2 linked regions of the Nitratireductor mangrovi genome follow. Each later gene encodes a partner of the first gene's protein in a complex. Links are inferred from orthologs where the notes say so. Each region holds a gene or a part of one and is shown on either strand. Other genes may lie near its edges.

Region 1 (5,210 bases):
TTCTCGCGGCAGAAATCGACCGGCGCGGAGGGGCATTTCGAGCGGGTCAGCACGCCAGCGACCTGCGTTCCAGGCGCGAACGCCATCACCATCAGGTCGGTGCGTCCCTTGTATTTGATGCCGGCTTCCGCGGTCGCGATGCGCACGCCGTCGATCGGCGGCAGGACCGGCTGCTTCTTCGGCGCCAGCGGCGAGATGGAGGCTGTCATCGGCGCGACCTCGCGTGACGAAACTATTCGCGGTCGAGCTTGCCGACGGCCTCCTTCAGGGCCTCGTCCGGAATGTCGATCTCGGCCTTCTCGCGCAGGCCCTTGACCGCGTCGAAATAATGCTCGCGCAGCAGGATCGAGCGAACCTGGTCCTTCACCTTGTCGAATGCCGGCGGCTGCTGGACGCGCTTGTCCTCGACCTTGATCACGTGGAAGCCGAACTGGGTCTCGACCGGTTCCTTGGAGAAAGCGCCGACCTCGAGCGCGAAGGCGGCCTTCTCGAACTCCGGAACCATCTGGCCGGGGCCGAAATAGCCGAGATCGCCGCCCTGCGCGGCGGCGCCGTCGGTCGATTTTTCCTTGGCGATTTCCTCGAAATCGCCCCCGTCCTCCAGCGCCTTGATCACCGCGTCGGCTTCTTCCCTGGTTTTCACCAGAATGTGACGGGCGCGGATTTCGTTGACCGGCGGCGTATTGGCGATTTCCTGGTCGTAGCGGGCGCGGATGGTCTCGTCATTGACCTGCGAGGCGACGTTCTCGTCGACGAAGGCGCTGTGCAGCGCGCGGTCGCGCAGGAAAGCCATGCGGCGCTGGAAATCCTCATTGTCGCCGAGGCCGGCTTCTTCGGCGGCGCCCGCCAGAAGCCGGATTTCGATGATCGCCGACAGAGCAGCGGCGCGCCGCTGCTCGGCCGGAAGCTGGCTGAATTGCGGGTCGAGATCGTTTTCGGCGATCGCCAGATCGCCTTCCGTGATCGGCGTACCGTTGACGGTTGCGACCACATCCGCCGCCGCGCCGAGGGAAAGGCTCGGCGCCGTCATTGCGAGGCCCAGGGCGATTCCGCAGGCGATCAGCGGGCGGAAGGCGAAGGGAACGGGCATGAAACGTCTCCAGAAAGGTTGCGCGGCCAGTAACGGCTCTTGCGCTGGAATGAGGCGAAAATCCGCGTGTCAGAGGGCGCTCGCATCAAGTTGACATCACGGGAGCCCCCTCTTATCTGTCCTTCGTCTTTGCGTCCAGAACCCTTTTCCGGGCGCTTTTTTGATATAGATGATCCGCCCAAATCGCGATCGTAAGCACGTTCCGGCCCCCGCGTCGGAAAAGAATTGATCGAAAGGACCATTTGATGGTCAGCCTCGGTGTCTTCGCCCGAAAGATATTCGGTTCCGCCAACGACCGCCGCATCAAGGCGCTGCGTCCGCGCGTCGAAGCCATCAACGCGCTCGAAGCCGAGATGCAGGCGCTGACCGACGACCAGCTGCGCGCCCGCACCGACGAACTGCGCGAGAAGGTGGCCGCCGGCACTTCGCTCGATGACCTTCTGGTGCCGGCCTTCGCGACCGTGCGCGAGGCGGCGAAGCGCGCGCTCGGGCTGCGCCCGTTCGACGTGCAGCTGATCGGCGGCATGGTGCTCCATGAGGGCTCGATCGCCGAGATGAAGACCGGCGAGGGCAAGACGCTCGTCGCGACCCTGCCGGTCTATCTCAACGCGCTTTCAGGCAAGGGCGTCCACGTCGTCACCGTGAACGACTACCTCGCCCGGCGCGATGCGGAGTGGATGGGCAAGGTCTACGCTTTCCTCGGCCTGACCACCGGGGTCATCGTCCATGGCCTCTCCGACGAGGAGCGCCGCGCCGCCTATCAGTGCGACGTCACCTACGGCACCAACAACGAGCTCGGCTTCGACTATCTGCGCGACAACATGAAATACGAGCGTGGACAGATGGTGCAGCGCGGCCACAATTACGCGATCGTCGACGAGGTCGACTCGATCCTGATCGACGAGGCGCGCACGCCGCTGATCATTTCCGGCCCTCTCGACGACCGCTCCGATCTCTACAACCAGATCGACGGCTTCATCCCCAGGCTCGAGGCAGACGATTACGAGATCGACGAGAAGCAGCGCACCGCGACCTTTACCGAGCAGGGTACCGAGAAGGTCGAAAGCCTCTTGCGCGATGCCGGCATGCTGAAGGGCGATTCCCTCTACGACGTCGAGAACGTCGCCGTCGTCCATCACATCAACAACGCCCTCAAGGCACACCGCCTGTTCGCCAGGGACAAGGATTACATCGTCCGCAACGACGAGATCGTCATCATCGACGAATTCACCGGCCGCATGATGCCGGGCCGCCGCTATTCGGAAGGCCTGCACCAGGCGCTCGAGGCCAAGGAGCACGTGACGGTCCAGCCCGAGAACCAGACGCTCGCCTCGGTCACGTTCCAGAACTACTTCCGCATGTACGGCAAGCTTGCCGGCATGACCGGCACGGCGGCGACCGAGGCCGAGGAGTTCGGCAACATCTACGGGCTCGGCGTGTCCGAGATCCCGACCAACCTGCCGGTGGCGCGCGCCGACGAGGATGACGAGGTGTACCGCACGGCCGAGGAGAAGTTCCGCGCGATCGTGCGCGAGATCAAGGAGGCGCACGGGCGCGGCCAGCCGATCCTGGTCGGCACGACATCGATCGAGAAATCCGAGCAATTGGCCGACGTCCTGCGCAAGGAGGGGATCGGGCAGTTCGAGGTCCTGAACGCCCGCCACCACGAACGCGAGGCGCAGATCATCGCCCAGGCCGGCAAGCCCGGCGCCATCACCATCGCCACCAACATGGCCGGCCGCGGCACCGACATCCAGCTCGGCGGCAATGCCGACATGCGCATTCAGCAGGAACTGGGCGACATGCCCGAGGGTGCCGAGCGCGAGGCGGCGGAAAAGGCGATCCGCGACGATATTCTCAAGCTCAAGGGCGAGGCGCTGGCCGCCGGCGGCCTCTACGTGCTGGCCACCGAGCGCCACGAAAGCCGCCGCATCGACAACCAGCTGCGCGGCCGCTCGGGCCGCCAGGGCGACCCCGGCCGGTCGAAGTTCTTCCTGTCGCTGCAGGACGACCTGATGCGCATCTTCGGCTCCGACCGCATGGATGGCATGCTGCAGAAGCTCGGCCTCAAGGAAGACGAGGCCATCATCCATCCCTGGATCAACAAGGCGCTGGAAAAGGCGCAGAAGAAGGTCGAGGCGCGCAACTTCGACATCCGCAAGAACCTCTTGAAGTTCGACGACGTCATGAACGACCAGCGCAAGGTGGTGTTCGAGCAGCGGATCGAACTCATGGACGGCGAGAACATGTCGGAGACCGTCGCCGAGATGCGCCAGGACGTCGTCGACGATCTGGTTGCGCGCAACATCCCCGAAAACGCCTACGCCGAACAGTGGGATGTCGACGCGCTGAAACAGGGCGTCTCCGCCTATCTCAACCTGGATTTGCCGGTCGACGAGTGGGCCAAGGAAGAAGGCATCGACGAAGAAGCGCTCCGCGAGCGCATCACCGAGGCGGCCGAAAAGGCCGCCAGGGAACGCGCCGAGCGCTTCGGCCCCGAGATCATGGCCTATGTCGAGAAGTCGATCCTGCTTCAGACGCTCGACCATCTCTGGCGCGAACATCTGGTCAACCTCGACCATCTGCGCTCGGTGATCGGGTTCCGCGGCTATGCGCAGCGCGATCCGCTCAACGAATACAAGTCCGAGGCGTTCGAACTGTTCCAGGCCATGCTCGGCAATCTGCGCCAGGCGGTAACGGCGCAGCTGATGCGGGTTGAACTGGTGAAGGAGGCCGCCGACGCCCCGCCGCCGGAGGTGCCGCAGGGCGAGGGCCATCACCTCGACGCTACCACCGGCGAGGACGATTTTGGCGGCGACGATGGCGGCGTGCTGGCGACCCTGCAGGCGTCGCGCAACGTCGCGCCGGAAGACCGCGATCCGGAAAATCCGGAGAGCTGGGGCAAGGTCGGCCGCAACGAGGCCTGTCCTTGCGGTTCCGGCAAGAAGTTCAAGCACTGCCACGGCGCTTTCGTCTAGGCGCCGCGCCCCGCCGCAATCGCCCGCTGGCGAGAATCCGTTAAGGTTAGCCGAACGTTAAGGCTTGTCGCGCATCCTTCGCTCGCTCAACGGGGGTCGAAAGGGCGCTACGGGTGGAGAACGGCAGGGACAGGGCGCGCGACGAGCCGCCGGGCGGCGCGGTTCCCAGGGGATGGGACAAGGCGTCGCTTGCCGGCATGGTTGGTGCTGCGGCGGACTGGGTGTGGGAAACCGACGCCCGGCATTGCTATACCCATGTCAGTGAAGGCTGCCAGGCTGCAACCGGCATCAAGCGTTCGTCGATCATCGGCCGCTCGCGGCTTGATACGCTCGATCGCGAGGCGTCCTCGCCTGAGGCGGCTGCCGCGCACCGGGCGGACCTTGCGGCGCACCGGCCATTTGGCGATTTCCTGGTCACGCTTGGCGCCGCGCGTGCCGAATGTCGGCACGTCCTCCTCTCCGGCGTTCCCCGTTTCGATCGCAAGGGGCGGTTTGCCGGTTATCGCGGTTTGGCCCGCAATGTCACGCCGCTTTTGCGACAGGTTCATCGCGAGCCCGAACGGCGTGCTGTCGAGAATGATCCTGCCGGCACGGATCTGGAGGAGACGAACGCCGAACGGCTGATGGCGGCGCTCAACGTCATGGAAGACGCCTTTGTCTACTATGACCGGGACGATCGCATCGTGCTCTACAACGAGGCGCTCGTCACCATGTATGCCGGCCTTGAGGACGTCATCCGCACCGGGCTTCACGTCAGCGAGTTCGTCGATGCCGGCCTCGATCGTGGTTTGTGGAGCACCGGCGAGTACAGCCCGGCCGAATGGCGCGACGCCTATCTCGCCGGACGCGGAGAGGCCGGGCATGGGCCGACGATGCTGCAATTCGCCGATGGCCGCTGGGTGCTGCACCGGGAGCTGCGCACCGACGACGGCGGCCGCATGGGCATCTGCACCGACGTCACCGAACTCAAGCGGCGCGAGGAAGCCGCCGAGGGCGCCCGCGCAGAGGCGGAGGCGGCGAAGGCGAGGCTGCAGGCGGCGATCGATGCCCTGCGCGACGGCTTCGTGCTCTGGGACGCGGACGACCGGCTCGTCGCCTGCAACGATGCGTTCCGCGGCCAGTTCGCGTTCCTGCCCAACCTT
Region 2 (3,361 bases), 2.4 Mb from region 1 along the record:
CGTGTTGCCCTGCGCGTCGGTGATCGTGATCATGGTGTTGTTGAAGGTCGAGTTGACGTGAGCCACGCCCGACGAGATGTTCTTGCGTTCGCGACGGCGAACACGAGCGGCTTCCTTGGCCATCTTGGTCCTTTCGTTCGATATCGACGCCGCCGTAATGCCAGCGGCTACACCTCACGGCAGTCAGGATTGGGCAGGGGGCAGTCGGATTGCTTCGATTGCCTACTGCCGATTGCCGACTGCCTTACTTCTTCTTGCCGGCGATCGCCTTGGCCGGGCCCTTGCGGGTGCGCGCATTGGTGTGCGTACGCTGGCCACGGACCGGCAGGGAGCGACGATGGCGAAGACCGCGATAGCAGCCAAGATCCATCAGACGCTTGATGTTCATCGAGACTTCGCGGCGAAGATCGCCCTCGACCTGATATTCGCGGTCGATCGTCTCGCGGATATGCATGACTTCCGCGTCGGTCAATTCGTTGACGCGACGGTCGGTCGGAATGTTCGCCTTGGCGACAATGTCGGCGGCAAATTTGGGGCCGATGCCGTGGATGTACTGAAGCGCGACAACGACGCGCTTGTTGGTCGGAATATTAACGCCGGCTATGCGAGCCATCTCTTTCTCCATGTAGGCCGGCAGCGCCGGCGCTTGCGACTGACCCGCGTCCGGTGGAGGCCGGCCCTTGCGGGATGTTCCATCACGTAAAGCAACGGCCGAGCCTTGAAGGCCCAGCCGACCAAACGTCTGATGGGAGACGCGCCGCTATAGTCCAAGGCGCGCCTGCCGTCAACCGGGTCGGTTCAGTTTCCGCGCACGACCTCGGCAAGCAGGGCTTCGATCGCGTCCGTGACCTCATCGATGGAGGCCATGCCGTCGACGCCCTTGAGCATGCCCTTGGCATAATAGTAGCCGATCAGCGGCGCGGTCTTCTTGTAATATTCACGCAGGCGTTCGTCGAACACCTCGGGATTGTCGTCCTTGCGCGCCGGTTGCCCGGCGGCCTGTGCCTCTTCGGCCCGCTTGACAATTCGTCCCACCAGCGCCTTGTCGTCGACCACGAGTTCGATGACCGCGTCAAGCTTCAATCCGCGGTCGGCCAGCATGGCCTCGACTGAGTCGGCCTGCGCGAGCGTTCGCGGATAGCCGTCAAGGACGAAGCCCCCGGCGCAATCATCCTGATCGATGCGCTCGGCGACGATAGCGTTGACAATGGCGTCGGAGACGAGTTCGCCGGCTTCCATCACTGCCTTGGCGCGCAAGCCGACCTCGGTTTCGGCCTTGACCGCGGCCCGCAACATGTCGCCGGTCGACAATTGCGGAATGCCGTGCTTCTCGACCAACCGCTGTGCTTGCGTCCCCTTCCCCGCACCCGGCGGACCGAGCAATATCAGCCTCATCTCCCCCTCTTTCCTCCGCGCAGCTTCGATTTCTTGATCAGCCCCTCATATTGGTGCGCGATCAGGTGCCCCTGGACCTGTGATACCGTGTCGAGCGTCACGCTGACCACGATCAGCAGTGATGTGCCACCGAGGTAGAAAGGCACTCCGGTCGCCGAGATCAGGAACTCCGGCAGCAGGCAGACCAGCACGAGATAGATCGCGCCGACGACGGTGATACGGGTCAGGACATAATCGATGTACTCGGCCGTCCGTTCACCCGGACGATAGCCCGGAATGAAGCCGGAATGCTTCTTCAGTTGATCGGCGGTGTCCTTCGGATTGAACACGATCGCTGTATAGAAGAAGGCGAAGAAGGCGATCATGGCGGCATAAAGCACCATATAGAGCGGCTGCCCGTGCCCCAGCGTGGCGAGGATCGCGCCTGCCCAGCCAGGCAATGTCGAGGTATCCGAGAAACCAGCAAGCGTCGCCGGCAGGAGCAGCAGCGACGATGCGAAGATCGGCGGAATGACCCCGGCGGTGTTGAGCTTCAGTGGCAGGTGCGACGTGTCGCCCTGGAACATGCGGTTGCCGACCTGGCGCTTGGGATATTGGATCAGGAGCCGCCTCTGGGCACGCTCGAAAAACACGATGAGCGCAATCACCGCAATCGCCAGCACGATGATGGCCAGAATGATGCCGGTCGACAGCGCTCCGGTGCGGCCCAGTTCGAGGGTACCGCCCAGGGCGGAGGGAAGCCCTGCGACAATGCCGGAGAAGATGATCAGCGAGATGCCGTTGCCAATGCCGCGAGCGGTGATCTGCTCGCCGAGCCACATCAGGAACATGGTGCCGCCAACCAGGGTGATGACGGCGGAGATGCGGAAGAACCAGCCGGGATCGGTGACGATATCGGTACCACTCTCGAGTCCGACAGAAATACCGTAGGCCTGAACCGTCGCAAGCAGGACGGTACCGTAGCGGGTGTACTGGTTGATGACCTTGCGGCCCTGCTCGCCTTCCTTCTTCAACTGCTCGAGCGTCGGGATCACCGACGTCATCAGCTGCATGATGATGGAAGCGGAGATGTAGGGCATGATGCCGAGGGCGAAGATCGCCATGCGCTCGACGGCGCCGCCGGCAAACATGTTGAACATGCCGAGAACGCCGCCCGACTGCTGCTCGAACGCCTGCGCGAAGGCATCGGGATTGATCCCCGGGATCGGGATATAGGTGCCGAGGCGGTAGACGAGCAATGCGCCAAGGGTAAACCAGATCCGCTTCTTCAGATCCTCGGCCTTGGCGAAGGCAGCGAAGTTCAGATTGGAGGCAAGTTGCTCAGCAGCAGACGCCATGAAAAGTTCTCCGCTTCGTCACGCTTCCTGACCCGTCCGTCGCGGACGACGCGTGCGCCGAAGCCCCGAGATAGGCCCCAGCCGCCCAGGATGCAAGCGGCGGCCAGGGGCCGCCGCTATTGGTCGCACCGGAAACCGGTTACTCGGCGGCAGGCTTTTCCGGCAGCTTCACCGAACCGCCGGCCTTTTCGACCTTCTCGATGGCGGCCTTGGAGGCGCCGGCGATTTCGAAGGTCACCTTGGCCTTGAGTTCGCCATCGGCGAGCAGACGCACGCCATCGCGAACACGGCGGATAACGCCAGCCTCGACGAGCGCCTCGGCCGTCACCGGCTTCTTGGCATCAAGCTTCTTGGCGTCGACCGCCTGCTGGATGCGGGCCAGCGAAACGATGTTGAAGTCCTTCGGGAACGGGACCTTGAAGCCACGCTTGGGCAGACGGCGGTAAAGCGGCATCTGGCCGCCCTCGAACCCGTTGATCGAGACGCCGGAACGGGACTTCTGGCCCTTCACACCGCGCCCACCGGTCTTGCCGAGGCCCGAACCAATGCCGCGCCCGACGCGCTTGCGCGACTGGGTCGCGCCTTCCTTGTCGCGCAGTTCGTTGAGTTTCATGTCGATGCTCCAGCGT

The links. The genes of interacting proteins can lie anywhere in the genome.
Region 2: the proteins of secA (region 1) and secY are in contact, whole or in part, in a crystal structure (PDB 3DIN), measured with the Thermotoga maritima proteins. The link is inferred for Nitratireductor mangrovi from one-to-one orthologs. Residues at the interface, in WP_004082002.1 of Thermotoga maritima: Glu261, Ala262, Arg263, Lys300, Ala301, Arg302, Thr303, Ile304, Ile305, Leu323, Tyr324, Asp325, Pro326, Val329, Ser330, Tyr333, Ile336, Lys340, Phe345, Val349, Glu363, Phe364, Tyr374, Ser375, Gly376, Gly377, Glu393, Ile395, Thr482, Ser483; in WP_004081795.1 of Thermotoga maritima: Glu108, Gly109, Glu110, Glu111, Ala236, Glu237, Arg238, Arg239, Ile240, Thr241, Ile242, Gln243, Tyr244, Ala245, Arg246, Arg247, Val248, Thr249, Gly250, Arg251, Arg252, Val253, Tyr254, Gly256, Ala257, Ser258, Thr259, Tyr260, Leu261, Pro262.

What each region holds. Positions count from the first base shown.
Region 1 is NZ_CP042301.2:3,388,541-3,393,750, reverse strand. What follows is about bases 1,027-4,268. They hold secA (preprotein translocase subunit SecA), read left to right. Parts: upstream 1,027-1,335; coding sequence 1,336-4,068; downstream 4,069-4,268. Other genes in these bases: FQ775_RS16495 (PAS-domain containing protein), read left to right, coding at 4,182-4,268; FQ775_RS16505 (peptidylprolyl isomerase), read right to left, coding at 1,027-1,090. Also shown: bifunctional glutamate N-acetyltransferase/amino-acid acetyltransferase ArgJ, read right to left, coding at 1-209; more of FQ775_RS16505, read right to left, coding at 233-1,026; more of FQ775_RS16495, read left to right, coding at 4,269-5,210. UniProt on the Escherichia coli protein: Required for protein export, interacts with the SecYEG preprotein conducting channel.
Region 2 is NZ_CP042301.2:966,394-969,754, reverse strand. What follows is about bases 563-3,361. They hold secY (preprotein translocase subunit SecY), read right to left. Parts: upstream 2,733-3,361; coding sequence 1,392-2,732; downstream 563-1,391. Other genes in these bases: rplO (50S ribosomal protein L15), read right to left, coding at 2,872-3,345; FQ775_RS04725 (adenylate kinase), read right to left, coding at 799-1,395; rpsM (30S ribosomal protein S13), read right to left, coding at 563-613. Outside these bases: rpsK (30S ribosomal protein S11), read right to left, coding at 1-123; more of rpsM, read right to left, coding at 245-562. UniProt on the Escherichia coli protein: The central subunit of the protein translocation channel SecYEG. Consists of two halves formed by TMs 1-5 and 6-10.